DNA from 3 places in the Shewanella sp. H8 genome. Region 2 is predicted to be linked to each of the others. Evidence: predicted binding sites of a transcription regulator. Region 2 holds the regulator's gene; each other region holds the start of a gene.
What was found. Region 2 encodes sigma-54, which starts transcription at its own class of promoters, with help from an activator protein. Its sites were predicted from a motif close to GTTGGCACGNNNNTNGNNT; they were not measured.
Positions count from the first base shown of each region.

Region 1 (4,509 bases), 170 kb from region 2:
ATTGTTTAATGACGCAGCGGCAATGGCACTAAAGCTGCGTAGTTCACTATTAGTAAATTGATCAAACTTGTGTGGATCGAGCGCATCGATGGTGAGTGCACCAATGAGTTGCTCGTTAGCGAACAACGGTAAGCCGATGCAGGCATGCACTTTTAAGTCACCATCTACATTCGGAATTAAACCATCGTAAGGGTCGGGTAATTCGCTATCGGAAGGGAAACGGACAATATCACCCGCTCGGGCAATGGTTTCGAGTCGCGGATGTTCACTCAGTATAAAGCGGCGTCCTAATACATCAGCACTCAATCCATCAATCGCCAAAGGGGTAAATTGATGACCTTGAAATGATAATAGAGCAGCAGCATCACAATGGAGGTTTTCTCTTACCGTGGTTAATAAGCGCGAAAAGCGATCGCGATTAGATAAATTAGCGGTGATATCAAGTGCGATACGAGTTAAGTCTGCTTGACTTAATGGCATGTCAAACTCCAATTAACAACAAGGTGGTGTCATTATGACAAGTGTAAATATAACAACAAGGGTAAAGGATAAATTGTTTGCACAAAAGGGGCCAGAAGGCCCCTTTGTGATATTCATCAACACATGTTTATCGATTAGATTACGCTAGTGCAGCCGCTTGTTTTGCTTTAACACTTTTGCTAACAATGGCTTTCTTGATGATGTCAAATAAGAACGCTGCCATCAACAATCCACCGATACTGAAGATAATGTCACCAAACATTCGCGTCCATACAAGGCTTTCCACTAAGTCGCTGTGGATCACTGCAGGAGAACGGGCATACCAATAACCGTGGTCGATGACCGCAAAAAACTGCACGATACCAACAGGTAGTAATGACATAAACAGCATTGCGGCTAAGCCAATATTTAAGGTCCAGAATGCCCCTTTAAGGTATTTATGGTTCCATTGCATATCGCCTGTTAAGCCACGCAGACAGAATAGCATTAGCCCTATGCCTAACATACCGTAAACGCCCATAAATGCACCATGAGAATGTGTCGCTGTAGTGTTTAACCCTTGGATAAAATAGAGCGATATTGGTGGGTTAATTAAGAAACCTAATACACCTGCACCAATTAAGTTCCAGAAAGATGTGGCCACAAAGAACATAATGACCCAGTGATAACGCTCCATCCACGGACTTGCTTTACGTAAACGATAGGTTTCCACTGCTTCAAAACCAATTAACGCTAACGGCACAACTTCAAGCGCAGAGAATATCGCTCCCCAAGCTATAACTGAGGTTTGAGTACCGGTAAAGTATAAATGATGTAGAGTACCGATTAAGCCGCCAGTTAAAAATACCACGGTTGTGAACAATACCGCTCCGTTGGCACTGCGTGCACGGATAAGGCCTAAACGAACTAACATTAATGCGATAACGGCAGTTGCAAATGTTTCAAAGAAGCCTTCTACCCATAAGTGCACCACCCACCAGCGCCAGTATTCAGCAATGGCAAGGTTTGAGTGTTTACCCATAAATAGGCCTGCACCATAAAATAAACCGATGGCCACACACGAGGCGTACAGGATCCAAATCGCCGGTAATATGTCGCTATTAACTTTTAATGCTGGGCGCATAGCTGCAGTAATTAACACTGTCCATATTAATAGGCCTACAAACAATAATATTTGCCAAACACGTCCTAAATCAATGTACTCATATCCTTGATGACCGAATAAATAGTTCATGTCTAGGTCAAAGTATTGCTGTACCCCAATCCATTCACCAGCCATAGAACCCAGAACGATAACAACTAACGCAACCCAAAGAATGTTTACACCTAAGCGTTGATACTTAGGTTCGTACCCTGATAGTGCTGGGGCAATATATAATCCTGTGCCTAACCATGCAGTGGCAATCCAAAATACGGCAAGTTGAGTGTGCCAAGTTCGGGTAACTGAATAAGGTAGAATTTCAGATATTGGGAAGCCATAAAACTCTTGACCTTCAACCGCGTAATGCGCTGTAATCCCACCCACTAATATTTGCAGTAAAAATAGTCCTATTGCTGTAACAAAATACTTTCCGACCGCTTTTTGTGATGGCGTAGGTTTAGTAAAAAATAATGGGTCACCTTTGGCTGGTTCTGGCAATGGTTCTTCTTTGCAGGTGGCGTGATGCCAAGCCAACATACCAATACCAAGAAGCAATGATACAAGACTTAATACTGACCAAACAATATTATCAGAAGTGGGTACGTTGCCGATTTGTGGATCGTATGGCCAGTTATTGGTGTAAGTATAATCATAACCAGGGCGTTCAGTTACCGCAGCCCAAGCTCCCCAAAAGAGGAAAGCATTTAACAACTCACGATGTTCAGCATCAGTAATCGTGCCTTCCTTCATGGCATATTGTTCACGTAATGAACTCAATGCAGGATCGTCACCAAATAAAGATAAATAATGTTTAGTGACTTCATTAATTGCCGCAATTCGGGTATTTGACAGCGCGACGTGAGTTTCATCCCCAGTACCTTTGACCACTGTGTTATGGCGAATATCATCTCTCAAGCCTTTTTCTAAACCGGCTTGCTGTTCTGAATCGAGTTCGGTGAAATTGCGGTTATAGCGCTCGTTTGCGGTGATTGACAACCAAGCCTGGGCTTCACGGTGTAACCAATCAGCGGTCCAGTCTGGCGCAACATAAGAACCATGTCCCCAAATTGATCCTAACTGATGACCACCCATTGAACGCCAAACGAGTTGACCTTGCTCAATATCATTTTTGGTAAATATAGGCTGACCACTGGTGTCGGTAAACGCCGTTGGAATAGGTGGTTTTTCTCGATATATGCCACTGCCTAAACTGAGTAATACAGTGAAGGAAGCAACTAGCACGATTAATAGTGCAATGCCGATAAGTTTGTTTTTGCTCATGAATCCTCTTTGCGCAAAGTCATTTTGATACAGTTAATCTGACACTACACAAGTCGTGCCAACTTTTAACCTGTATTTAAGTTGTTATTATTTAGAGGGTTACACTTCTATTTTGTTTAGAGGTAGTGTCTAAAAGACATTGAATTACTATTGTCTTTTGGACATCGGTGTCGAAATGACATCTCGTTATCGTGATGCAGATCACTTTCGATTAAATAATAGTCTTGGCGATTTATATCGATGGTTGTTTACCGCGACCATTGAGTCATTAGGCGTTGTTGAGCTTTTAAGGTTGTTTTTACAGCGAATTATGCAATTGAGATAGAGGTTATTTATAGGTTTTTCATGGGTTAACTATTGAGCAGTTGGTTTAATTCGCGGCTTATTGTTAAGTTTATACGCGCTACTATTTACTTAGCGTGCTAAGTAGTTATAATACTTAGCATGCTAAGTAAGTGACAATCCATTATGAATAAAGAATTAGAACGATTAAAAGAACTTTCTCTTGCTGAGAACTTAGGGCGATTGCATCGTTTATGGCGCACTGCAGCGGATGCAGAATTAATCCCCCTTGGTCTCACTCATCCTCGTTGGACTGCATTATGGAAGCTATTACGTTTAGGTGACAACGTAAGCCAAAAGGTGCTTGCTCATGCTTTAGAGATTGAACTGCCTTCGCTAATGCGCACCCTTAGTCAGCTAGAAGAGCAAGGATATGTACAACGCCGCTGCTGCGAGACCGATAAGCGTGCCCGTATTGTGTGTTTAACCCCAGAAGGTCTCGGCATGCTTAAACAAATGGAAGGTCGCATTATGTCAGTTCGTCGTGATTTATTGGCGGGCATTAGCACCCAAGAATTAAGTGAGTTTGAACGTATCATTAGTCTGATCAGTGATAACGCCCTCTCGGCGCTGCATAAGAACACTGAATCAGACCACAAAATCCCTGAATGAGAAATAATATGACTCCAGACCAACAATTTGCTCGACTCGTTAAAATATCCATTATTATGTTTGTACTGGTATTTGGTTATTTTATGTTTGCCGACGCCGTTATCCCTATGACGCCTCAAGCTATGGCGACACGAATGGTGACGAAAGTAACCCCACAAGTTAGCGGTAAAATTGCTTCGATTGAGGTTGAAAATAACCAAGTGGTTGCTAAGGGGGATGTATTATTTAAAATCGATTCAGCCTCATATGAGCTGGCCGTTGAACAAGCCACATTAGCCTTAGAACAGGCAGAACAAGATAATGCGGAACTGGATGCTGCCATTGTAGCTGCTCAGGCAGATGTAAAAGCCAACCTAAGCAGTTCCCAACAAAAGCGCAGCGAAGCAACCCGTATCGATACGCTTTATGCTACTAGGGGCGTATCTCAGCAGTTAAAAGATCAAACTGAAAGTGATGCAGCAACAGCGGAGGCAAATTTACTTGCCGCTAAAGCCCGATTAGTTAAATTAACCGTAAGTCGTGGACGTGATGGTAAAGATAATTTAAAAGTGCGCCAAGCTCAAAACCACTTAGCTCAAGCTGAGTTAAACCTGTCTTATACCCAAATTCGTGCTGATCAAAGTGGTGTGGTAACTAACTTACAGCTGAAAGTA
Region 1 covers NZ_CP157213.1:3,644,501-3,649,009, reverse strand. The annotation lists gene norR (nitric oxide reductase transcriptional regulator NorR) at 1-480, opposite strand, end outside; gene ABIS04_RS15740 (nitric-oxide reductase large subunit) at 620-2,902, opposite strand; gene ABIS04_RS15735 (hypothetical protein) at 3,078-3,227, shown strand; gene slyA (transcriptional regulator SlyA) at 3,371-3,856, shown strand; gene ABIS04_RS15725 (HlyD family secretion protein) at 3,865-4,509, shown strand, end outside.
Region 1: a site for sigma-54 is predicted at 2,947-2,965, ahead of ABIS04_RS15740 (nitric-oxide reductase large subunit). Genes of this name have one in related genera too.

Region 2 (4,509 bases):
CAGGGGATTGACAATAAATCCGAACCTTTTGAGCAACTTATGTCTTTGTATAATGTGAGCGCCGACGAAGTCGCTTACATTGGTGATGACATGGTTGATCTTCCCGTGATGAAAGCCGTAGGACTAGCAGTATGTGTCGGTGATGGCCATCCGTTTGTAAAACAACAATGCCATATGACAACGACCCTAAATGGCGGACACGGTGCACTACGTGAACTGACCGACTTATTACTATTAAGCCAAGATAAATTTGCCACTGCTCATGGTATGAGTATATGAATAGAGTCACGCTAGGTATTGTAGTTTTTTTTGGCCTTGCTTTAATACTATACTGGCAAGCACAAATAAAGCGCAGTGAAATGGAGGCCGTGAAAGTTCGCGGAATTGAGCGTCCAGATTTTATTGCAAATAACCTTCAAACCACTGAATTTAATCAACTCGGTTTTGTAGAAAGTCGAGTCAGTGCCGAGCACATGGAACATTATGCTTCTACTGACGTCACTCACTTTACCAAACCTATCTACCTCATTTATCCTGAAAATGGTAAAGCACAGTGGCAATTAAGTGCAGACCGAGGACGATTAAATAAAAATACCAGCAAAGTAATATTAGAAAATAATGTTATTATTGATGCTATTGATATAGAAGAACCCCTACAATCACTGAGCACCCAAGCCATTACTGTGGATTTAACCACTATGATAGGTACCTCGCAGGAGATGGTGTATATCAAAGGAAAAGGGTTTATTATTCAAGGCTTAGGCCTACATGCAGACTTGAATTCGCAAAAATTATCGCTACTCAGCCAGGTAGAAGGGAAATATGAGCCACATTAATCGTCTCCACACTCGCGCCAATGTTATGTTATTAAGTAGCATACTTTGCCTACTGAGTTTGCCTGCCATGGCTAAACAAGGTGATCTTATGCAGGAGTTAAAAATTGCCGCAGTAAGCCAGTCTGCCGACATTAAAAACAATCAAATTGTCTTTAATGGCCCGGTTACCATTGTTCAAGGCTCGATTAATATCAATGCTGATCAGCTGCGGGCATTTACCCCCGAAAACAGCACCAGTAAAAGACTTATCGCCACTGGTTCGCCGGCAACGTTTTCACAAGAATTAGATGACGGCCAAATAGGTACCGCCAGTGCCGACGAAATTACTTATGATCTTGCCAGCACCACGCTCACATTAATAGGCAATGCCAAGCTTGAGCAATCAGGAAGCCAAGTTACTGGTAACAAAATTAAGTACAATATCAATGCACAAGAGTTGATAGCTGAAAGTACAGGTAAGGGACAAGATCGGGTCATCACGATTATTCAACCTGAAAACTTCCAAGATGAAACCGCGCCGAAGCAAAAACTCCCTGAAATCCCTGTTAACAAGCAGAACAAACAATGACCCAAATAACCTTAACCGCTGAAAATTTAGCTAAAAGCTATAAAGCTCGTCAAGTTGTTAAAGATGTTAGTTTAACGGTTAAAACTGGCCAGATAGTGGGTCTTTTAGGCCCTAATGGGGCGGGTAAAACAACCACATTTTATATGGTTGTCGGCTTAGTAAAAAGCGATAAAGGTCGGATCTTAATTGATAATGACGATCTCACCGCCGATCCAATGCATCTTCGAGCCCGTAAAGGTATTGGTTATTTACCGCAAGAAGCCAGCATTTTTCGTAAGCTCACTGTACACGACAATATTATGGCCGTGTTGCAAACTCGCAAAGAGCTCAACAACGACCAACGAATTGAACAACTTGAGCATTTGCTAGAAGAATTCCACATTACCCACATTCGCGATAATCAAGGCATGTCGTTGTCGGGTGGAGAACGTCGTCGCGTTGAGATTGCACGCGCATTAGCTGCTAATCCAAAATTTATTTTACTCGATGAACCCTTTGCTGGTGTTGATCCTATTTCAGTTATTGATATTAAAAAAATTATCCAACAACTGAAAAGTCGCGGTTTAGGGGTATTAATTACCGACCATAATGTTCGTGAAACGTTAGATGTTTGCGAGCGGGCCTATATTGTTAGCCAAGGTAATTTAATTGCTGAAGGTACACCTGATGAAGTATTGAGCAATCAACAAGTTCGAGCTGTGTACTTAGGTGAACAATTCAAGCTATAGTTAAGTTACGGGTCTTTTAAACTATCTAACTCGTTTTGTTGAACGTTAACTAAATAACGTTAAATGTCATTGATGTATGTAACAATCAATACAGTATTTTAGATTGTCATTTTTATGGAAATCATCTAGGGATAAGCGGTAAATGAAAGCGTCACTCCAACTAAAAATGGGTCAACACTTAACCATGACCCCACAATTGCAGCAGGCTATTCGCTTACTGCAATTATCGTCATTGGAGCTACAGCAAGAAATCCAACAAGCATTGGATTCAAACCCATTGCTTGAAATAGAAGATGAGTTTTCAGAAGCAAAAAACTCCGCAAAAGAAAATCGAGACCAAGCTGATACCGACTTTAGTGACAACAGCAGCGTTAATAAAGAAAAAGACACCTCTACAGTTGACACTGCAGAGTCTATAACCAAAGAAACCATGGATGATCTAGCCATGGATACGACATGGGACGAAGTGTATACCGCCTCCCCAATGTCAGGTTCAGGCAGTGCGAGCATGCGCGACGATGACATGCCATTCCAAGGTGAAACCACCGAAGGTCTGTATGAGCATTTAGAATGGCAAAAAAATCTTACTCCCTTTTCTGAGACCGATTTAGCAATTGCCACCGCTATCATTGATGCTGTTGATGAACAAGGTTATTTAACCCAAAGTACCGAAGATATTCTCGAAGCAATGGGCGATGAAACCGTTGAACTAGATGAAGTTGAAGCCGTATTAAAGCGCATTCAACACTTTGATCCTGTTGGTGTAGCGGCTAGAGATTTAAGCGAGTGCTTATTCATCCAATTAGCGCAATATGCCAACACAACCCCCCATATTGATAATGCTCGTCTGCTGATTAAAGACTATTTAGATTTAATTGCCGGGCGTGATTTTAGATTGTTAATGCGTAAAACAAAGCTAAAAGAAAACGAGTTGCGTGACGCTATCACCCTAATCCAGTCACTTAATCCTCGTCCAGGTTTATTAATTACTGCCGTAGATGACGAATACGTCATACCCGATGTTACGGTACTAAAGAAAAATGGCCGATGGGTTGTAGAGTTAAATCCTGACAACATGCCAAAAATTGGCGTTAATCAACAATACGCCGCCATGGCGCGAAGCAGTAAAAATCCGTCGGATAGTCAATTTATTCGAGGCCACTTGCAAGAAGCTAAATGGTTTATTAAAAGTATTGAAAGCCGTAACGACACATTACTCAAAGTGGCCAATTGCATTGTACAATTTCAACAAGGTTTCTTTGAATATGGCGAAGAAGCCATGAAACCAATGGTATTAAATGATATCGCTGAAGCTGTAGAAATGCATGAATCAACCATTTCACGGGTGACTACCCAAAAATACATGCACACCCCACGAGGACTGTTTGAACTAAAATACTTCTTCTCTAGCCATGTCAGCACTGACGATGGCGGTGAATGTTCATCTACTGCAATTCGTGCTTTTATCAAAAAATTAGTTGCTGCAGAAAACCAGCAAAAACCGCTGAGTGACAGTAAAATGGCCCAACTTCTGGCTGAACAGGGCATAAACGTTGCTCGTCGTACCATTGCAAAATATCGTGAAGCAATGATGATTCCACCGTCTAACCAACGTAAGAGTTTATAACCTACAAGGCAACGGAATATATTCATGATAAATTTTCAAAGCTTGAACGACACTCCGATCAGAGCCATAATGCAAACGTTGCGCTCAATGTATAAAAGTTACAACAAAGATCAAAAGCCAGTAAAATCACAGATGGCATAGTGATGTTTGCCATGTCAGAATGTACTGATATGTATACTGCAATAGACGCCCTGATCGATAAGCTCAACCGTCAGGTAATTAAACACCAACAGAAGTATACACAACACTAACGATGGAACTTTGTACCATTCTGCGACCGGAGTGCACTACCTGTGCCACCCCGGGCAGTAAGAAAAAAGTACTGGAACTCATCAGCAACTTAGTCGCTGCCCAGTACCCACCCCTATCTTCGCAAGAGGTTTTTGAAAGCCTTTTAGCGAGAGAGAAAGTGGGTAGCACAGGTATAGGAAATGGCATCGCGATACCTCATGGTCGATTGACGTCTATCGATCAGCCCATTGCCATATTTATTAAGTGTGAAGAACCCATTGCCTTTGATGCAATCGATAACCAACCAGTTGATCTGTTATTTGCTTTATTAGTGCCGGCAGATCAGTGCCAAGAACACTTAAGCACGTTATCGAACATGGCCCAAAAACTAAGTGACAAGCAAATATTGAAACAGCTTCGTAAAACTCACGACTCAACAGAACTTTATCAGGTTATCACTGCATGAAACTTGTCATAGTATCAGGACGTTCAGGCTCAGGAAAATCAGTAGCCTTAAGA
Region 2 covers NZ_CP157213.1:3,812,179-3,816,687, forward strand. The annotation lists gene kdsC (3-deoxy-manno-octulosonate-8-phosphatase KdsC) at 1-279, shown strand, start outside; gene lptC (LPS export ABC transporter periplasmic protein LptC) at 276-836, shown strand; gene lptA (lipopolysaccharide transport periplasmic protein LptA) at 823-1,404, shown strand; gene lptB (LPS export ABC transporter ATP-binding protein) at 1,401-2,132, shown strand; gene ABIS04_RS16625 (RNA polymerase factor sigma-54) at 2,275-3,759, shown strand; partial or broken gene hpf (ribosome hibernation-promoting factor, HPF/YfiA family) at 3,756-4,010, shown strand; gene ptsN (PTS IIA-like nitrogen regulatory protein PtsN) at 4,013-4,456, shown strand; gene rapZ (RNase adapter RapZ) at 4,453-4,509, shown strand, end outside.

Region 3 (4,509 bases), 1.2 Mb from region 2:
CCATGCTGAGTGATTAAGGTATTAAAATCATTAATGCCTTCGACTTGGCATAAGTGATACAAGGCTTGTCGGTCATGATCAAAATGGGCACAAATCCCAGCATTAAAATCGAGCCCTGCAGCTTGCAACGTTTGATCAATAATTTTTTGAACTAACGGCGCACAGCCACCACAACCTGATGCCGCGCGAGTACAAGATTTGATTTCGGAAATTTTATGGTTACCCGCATTAACAGATTCAACAATGTCACCCTTGGTCACTTGATGACAAGAACACACGATAGAGGTGTCTTTTAAATCAGCTTCGTTTTCAGCACCTGCTAGCAATAACTCAACCGCAGAACCTTCTATTTCGTCTTGAGATAAATAGGTATCAAGTAATCGGCTATAATCGCTGTTATCACCAATTAACACCGCACCTTTTAAAAACTTACCCGTTTCATCTAACCATAATTTTTTATAAATTCCCGTTTGGTTATCAGACAACTCAACAAATTGGGCATTATCAAAACCGCGACTCGCACCAATAGCTGCCACATCAACACCCAGTAACTTAAGTTTGGTGCTCATATCTGCACCGGTAAATGACTGTGAAACAGTATTTGATGTTAATGAAGCAATATGGGAAGCCACAACACGGGCCATTTGATAACCAGGAGCCACTAAACCAAATATTTTTTGCTGCCATAATGCACATTCACCAATAGCATAAACATCTGGTGCAGAAGTTAGACAGTAATCGTCAATTTCAATACCGCCACGTTCACCAATATTAATATTTGACACTCGAGCTAATGAATCTTGTGGACGAATACCGGCAGAAAAGACAATCATGTCGGTTTCAAGATAAGATTCATCATTAAAGGTCATTCTATGTAATGCCGTTTCACCGTCGATAATTGCAGTGGTGGCTTTTGAGGTATGTACACTCACGCCAAGTTGTTCGATTTTGCTACATAACAAATCTCCCGCTTTATCATTAAGTTGAACGGGCATCAATTGTGGCGCGAACTCCACAACGTGGGTTTTCACTCCAAGTTGCTTCATGGCATTAGCGGCTTCTAACCCTAATAATCCACCGCCAACAACAACCCCAATTTGACTGTTTTGCGCTGCAGCTTGAATGGCCTCAAGATCTTCAATGGTGCGATATACCAAACACTGAGCACGGTCGTTACCTTGAATAGGTGGAACAAATGGAAATGATCCAGTAGACAGTACGAGGCGGTCATACTGGTAATGGTCACCTTGACCACTTGTGACCATTTTAGTGGCAATATCAATTGCGGTTATTGGGGTATTTAAGTGAAGCGAAATCCCCCAATCTTGATAGTCTTGCGCACTGGTCAGCATCAAGGGATCGGCGCTACCGGTCTCAAAATATTTTGACAATTGCACTCGGTCATAGGCTGGACGAGGCTCTTCTCCAAATACATGCACATCAAACGTTTCATTGAGCCCTAAACTACATAATTGCTCAATAAAGTGATGACCTACCATGCCATTACCTACGACCACTAATTTGGGTTTTGAGACTGCCATATCCTACTCCTTCATGCCAAGGACCGTATAAAAACAAAATGGCACCAACTCCGCTTAAAGAGTTGGCGCCATTGCCAGTTACGATCCCGATTTTTAAAATTTTACTGTTTGAGCACAAGTGGCTTTCACCATTATCGTCATTCAGTATCATATTGTTATATTGCAGGCTCTGTGCCAACAAATAAAAAACTTTAACTCATTGATTAATTATTACTTTGTAGTTCCCATACTGTATCCCGTGGCGATAACACGTCCACCTTTGGGGTGTTTGCACCAATATAAAGCGCACCATCATTGATCATATTTAACTTCCTGTTACTTCGGCACTATTTGGCTTGCTGACTAGGGCGATAATTTGTGCTGACATTTTTGCCAAAGACAACCCTTTTTGCATCGCTTGTTGTTGAATAATTTGATGTGCTTTAGCTTCGTCAAACCCCTGCTGCATAACAATCAATTTTGCCTGGCTGAGTAATTTTATACTGCGGATCTCGTTATCTAATTTATTAAATTCAGCTAAGGTTTTACTGGCGGCATTAAACCTAGCTTGGGCTAAACTTATCACGCTGGTTAATCGGTTTACCGTTAACATTTCTGGGATAAAAGTAATGCGACCACAATCCAACAAATCAGTTAACGCTGCCTGTTGCCAAGTCTTGGCATTAACAATTATCACCATAGGTTTATTTGTTAAAGTGCGTTGAATTAGGCCTTGGATTTGATTGTCTAATGTGTTGGTTAATACCAATAAAGTATCAAATGTTTGTTGATGTAATCGTTGCTCAACTTGGCTTACAGAAGACAGTACAGTAACGTGGCCAAATGCCGCCAAACAAGCCTGATATTGCACAACATCACAATCAACTACTGGTACGGCGGAAAAACTCGGATCACAAAATATTAAACTGCGCATAACCACTCCTTGTTTTGCCATTGCTCGAGTGGACTATCTATTGGACTAAAACGGTTTTCCCAACATTGCAGGCTTAAATCAACCGCTTGTTCTGCTGTAATAACTACATTTTTGTTGGGTTCCGTCATAGTTGATTTTCGGCTCAGTAATAGCAGTACCGCAGCCAAAGTAGCCGTAATACTGCTAAGCGCTTGCTCAATCATGGTGCGCGACATTAATGCTGTGAGCTCATTTGCCAAATAAGGTTGTTTTTCGCGCCATAACAGCGCAAGAATTTCATTAGACAATTCTGCTTGGCCTACCTTTGCACCAGAAAATCCATCTAATATCGTAGGAATAGAGAAGCTCGATACCTCAGTATGCTCTGCTTGTCCGTTGACGACCGTTATCGTGGTCGACACTCTTGGATTACATTCTGTTTCGCCTTGTAAACCTTTAAAAATAGCAATACTGGCATCATGGTATTCACCGTTTGTAAATAACACCTCACAAATACTCTGGTGCAGATTATCTAACCCCGGATGAAAATAACTGCGCAGACTTATCGGCGCATTAGCAGGGTTGATACAACGCGCTGCCGTTTGAATTAAACTGCGTAAACCCAATTCTTGATGTAATTGACGACACTCATCCAGTACTGGCGCTAAATTACCCGCGCGTACATACACAATGTTATCTGACATCAACGCGGTATTAGCGCTTTGCGGTGAAGTACAACAAGTTATATTCAATGCTTCTATGCAAGATTCAACATGGCGACGATGTGGCAAAGCTTGGCTGTCGCCATGCAACATGACACGAATGCCTTTGCTCGCCAATAATTTTGCTACCAATAATAACCAAGGTAATTGTTCACGCTTACCCGCATATACAGGCCAATCAATATCAACCGCTAATGAACTCCAACCTTCATCTAGGGTATGGCGCAAACCAGCCACCATTCCAGCGACTTCTGCTGTCGTTTCACCACGAACGCGCATTAACATCATGGCACTTGCCATCTGAGCACGGGTCGCTTTTCCTTTGGCAAAACCTTCAAGCAATAAGCTAGCCTCGGCAAACGTTAACGTCCGCGAGCCTTTCTCACCCTTACCCAAGGCTTTAATCAATAACCGAAAATCAAACTCATCGGCTGATGTCAGGGTTAACTCGCCAATTTTAGGCATATAGTGCCTCATACTCATATTCTGACTGTGACTCTGACAATGGTGAAGCAAAGTCGATATCGTCGAGTAAAACCCCAAGTTGTTGCCCGACACTCACAACCTCACCAATAATGATTAATGTTGGCCCCGAGTCTTTTATGGTTAACGCGGCATCAGCCATAGATCTAACGGTAGCATAAGTGACAATTTGGTTTGGTCTACCACCATTGGTAACGAGTGCTACCGGCAAATCTTCAGAACATTGTGCATCAATTAGCCCTAGTGAAATTCTTGCTGCTTGTTCTTTACCCATATAAAACACTAAGGTCGATTGTGCCGCTAATAATGCCTGCCACTGCGTAGGCGCATTTACATTATCGGCATCGGTCATCTTAGTGCCAGTTATCAAGGTTACGCTGCGCGCCATACCACGAAAAGTCAATGGAATCCCTGTACTTGATGCACAACCTAACGCCGCGGTAACACCGGCAATAAACTGTGACCGGATCCCCTGCTGTGCCAAGTAAAGCGCCTCTTCAGAACCTCGGCCAAAAATATGTGGGTCTCCGCCTTTTAAACGTACTACTTTTAATCCTTGCTGAGCCAAACTCAGTAATAATGTATTAATATCTTCTTGCTTAACACTTGGCTGACCGCAACGTTTACCAACAAAGTGGCGCTGACAAGATGGCGTCACCAACGTTAAAATATCGCTGCTCACAAGGCTATCAAGCACTAATGCATCTGCTTGGGCGACAATTCGAGCAGCTTTAATGGTCATCAAATCCAACTGACCACAACCAGCGCCAACAATGGCGACTTCGCCAGCTTGCAGTTCACGGGTATGTAATCCATCAGTAATACTGCCTAAAGAGTTAATTGGCTGATGACCTTTTATCATTGCGTCTAC
Region 3 covers NZ_CP157213.1:2,642,630-2,647,138, forward strand. The annotation lists gene nirB (nitrite reductase large subunit NirB) at 1-1,541, opposite strand, end outside; gene ABIS04_RS11470 (ANTAR domain-containing protein) at 1,846-2,454, opposite strand; gene ABIS04_RS11475 (glycosyl transferase) at 2,442-3,620, opposite strand; gene cobA (uroporphyrinogen-III C-methyltransferase) at 3,613-4,509, opposite strand, start outside.
Region 3: a site for sigma-54 is predicted at 1,702-1,720, ahead of nirB (nitrite reductase large subunit NirB). Genes of this name have one in related genera too.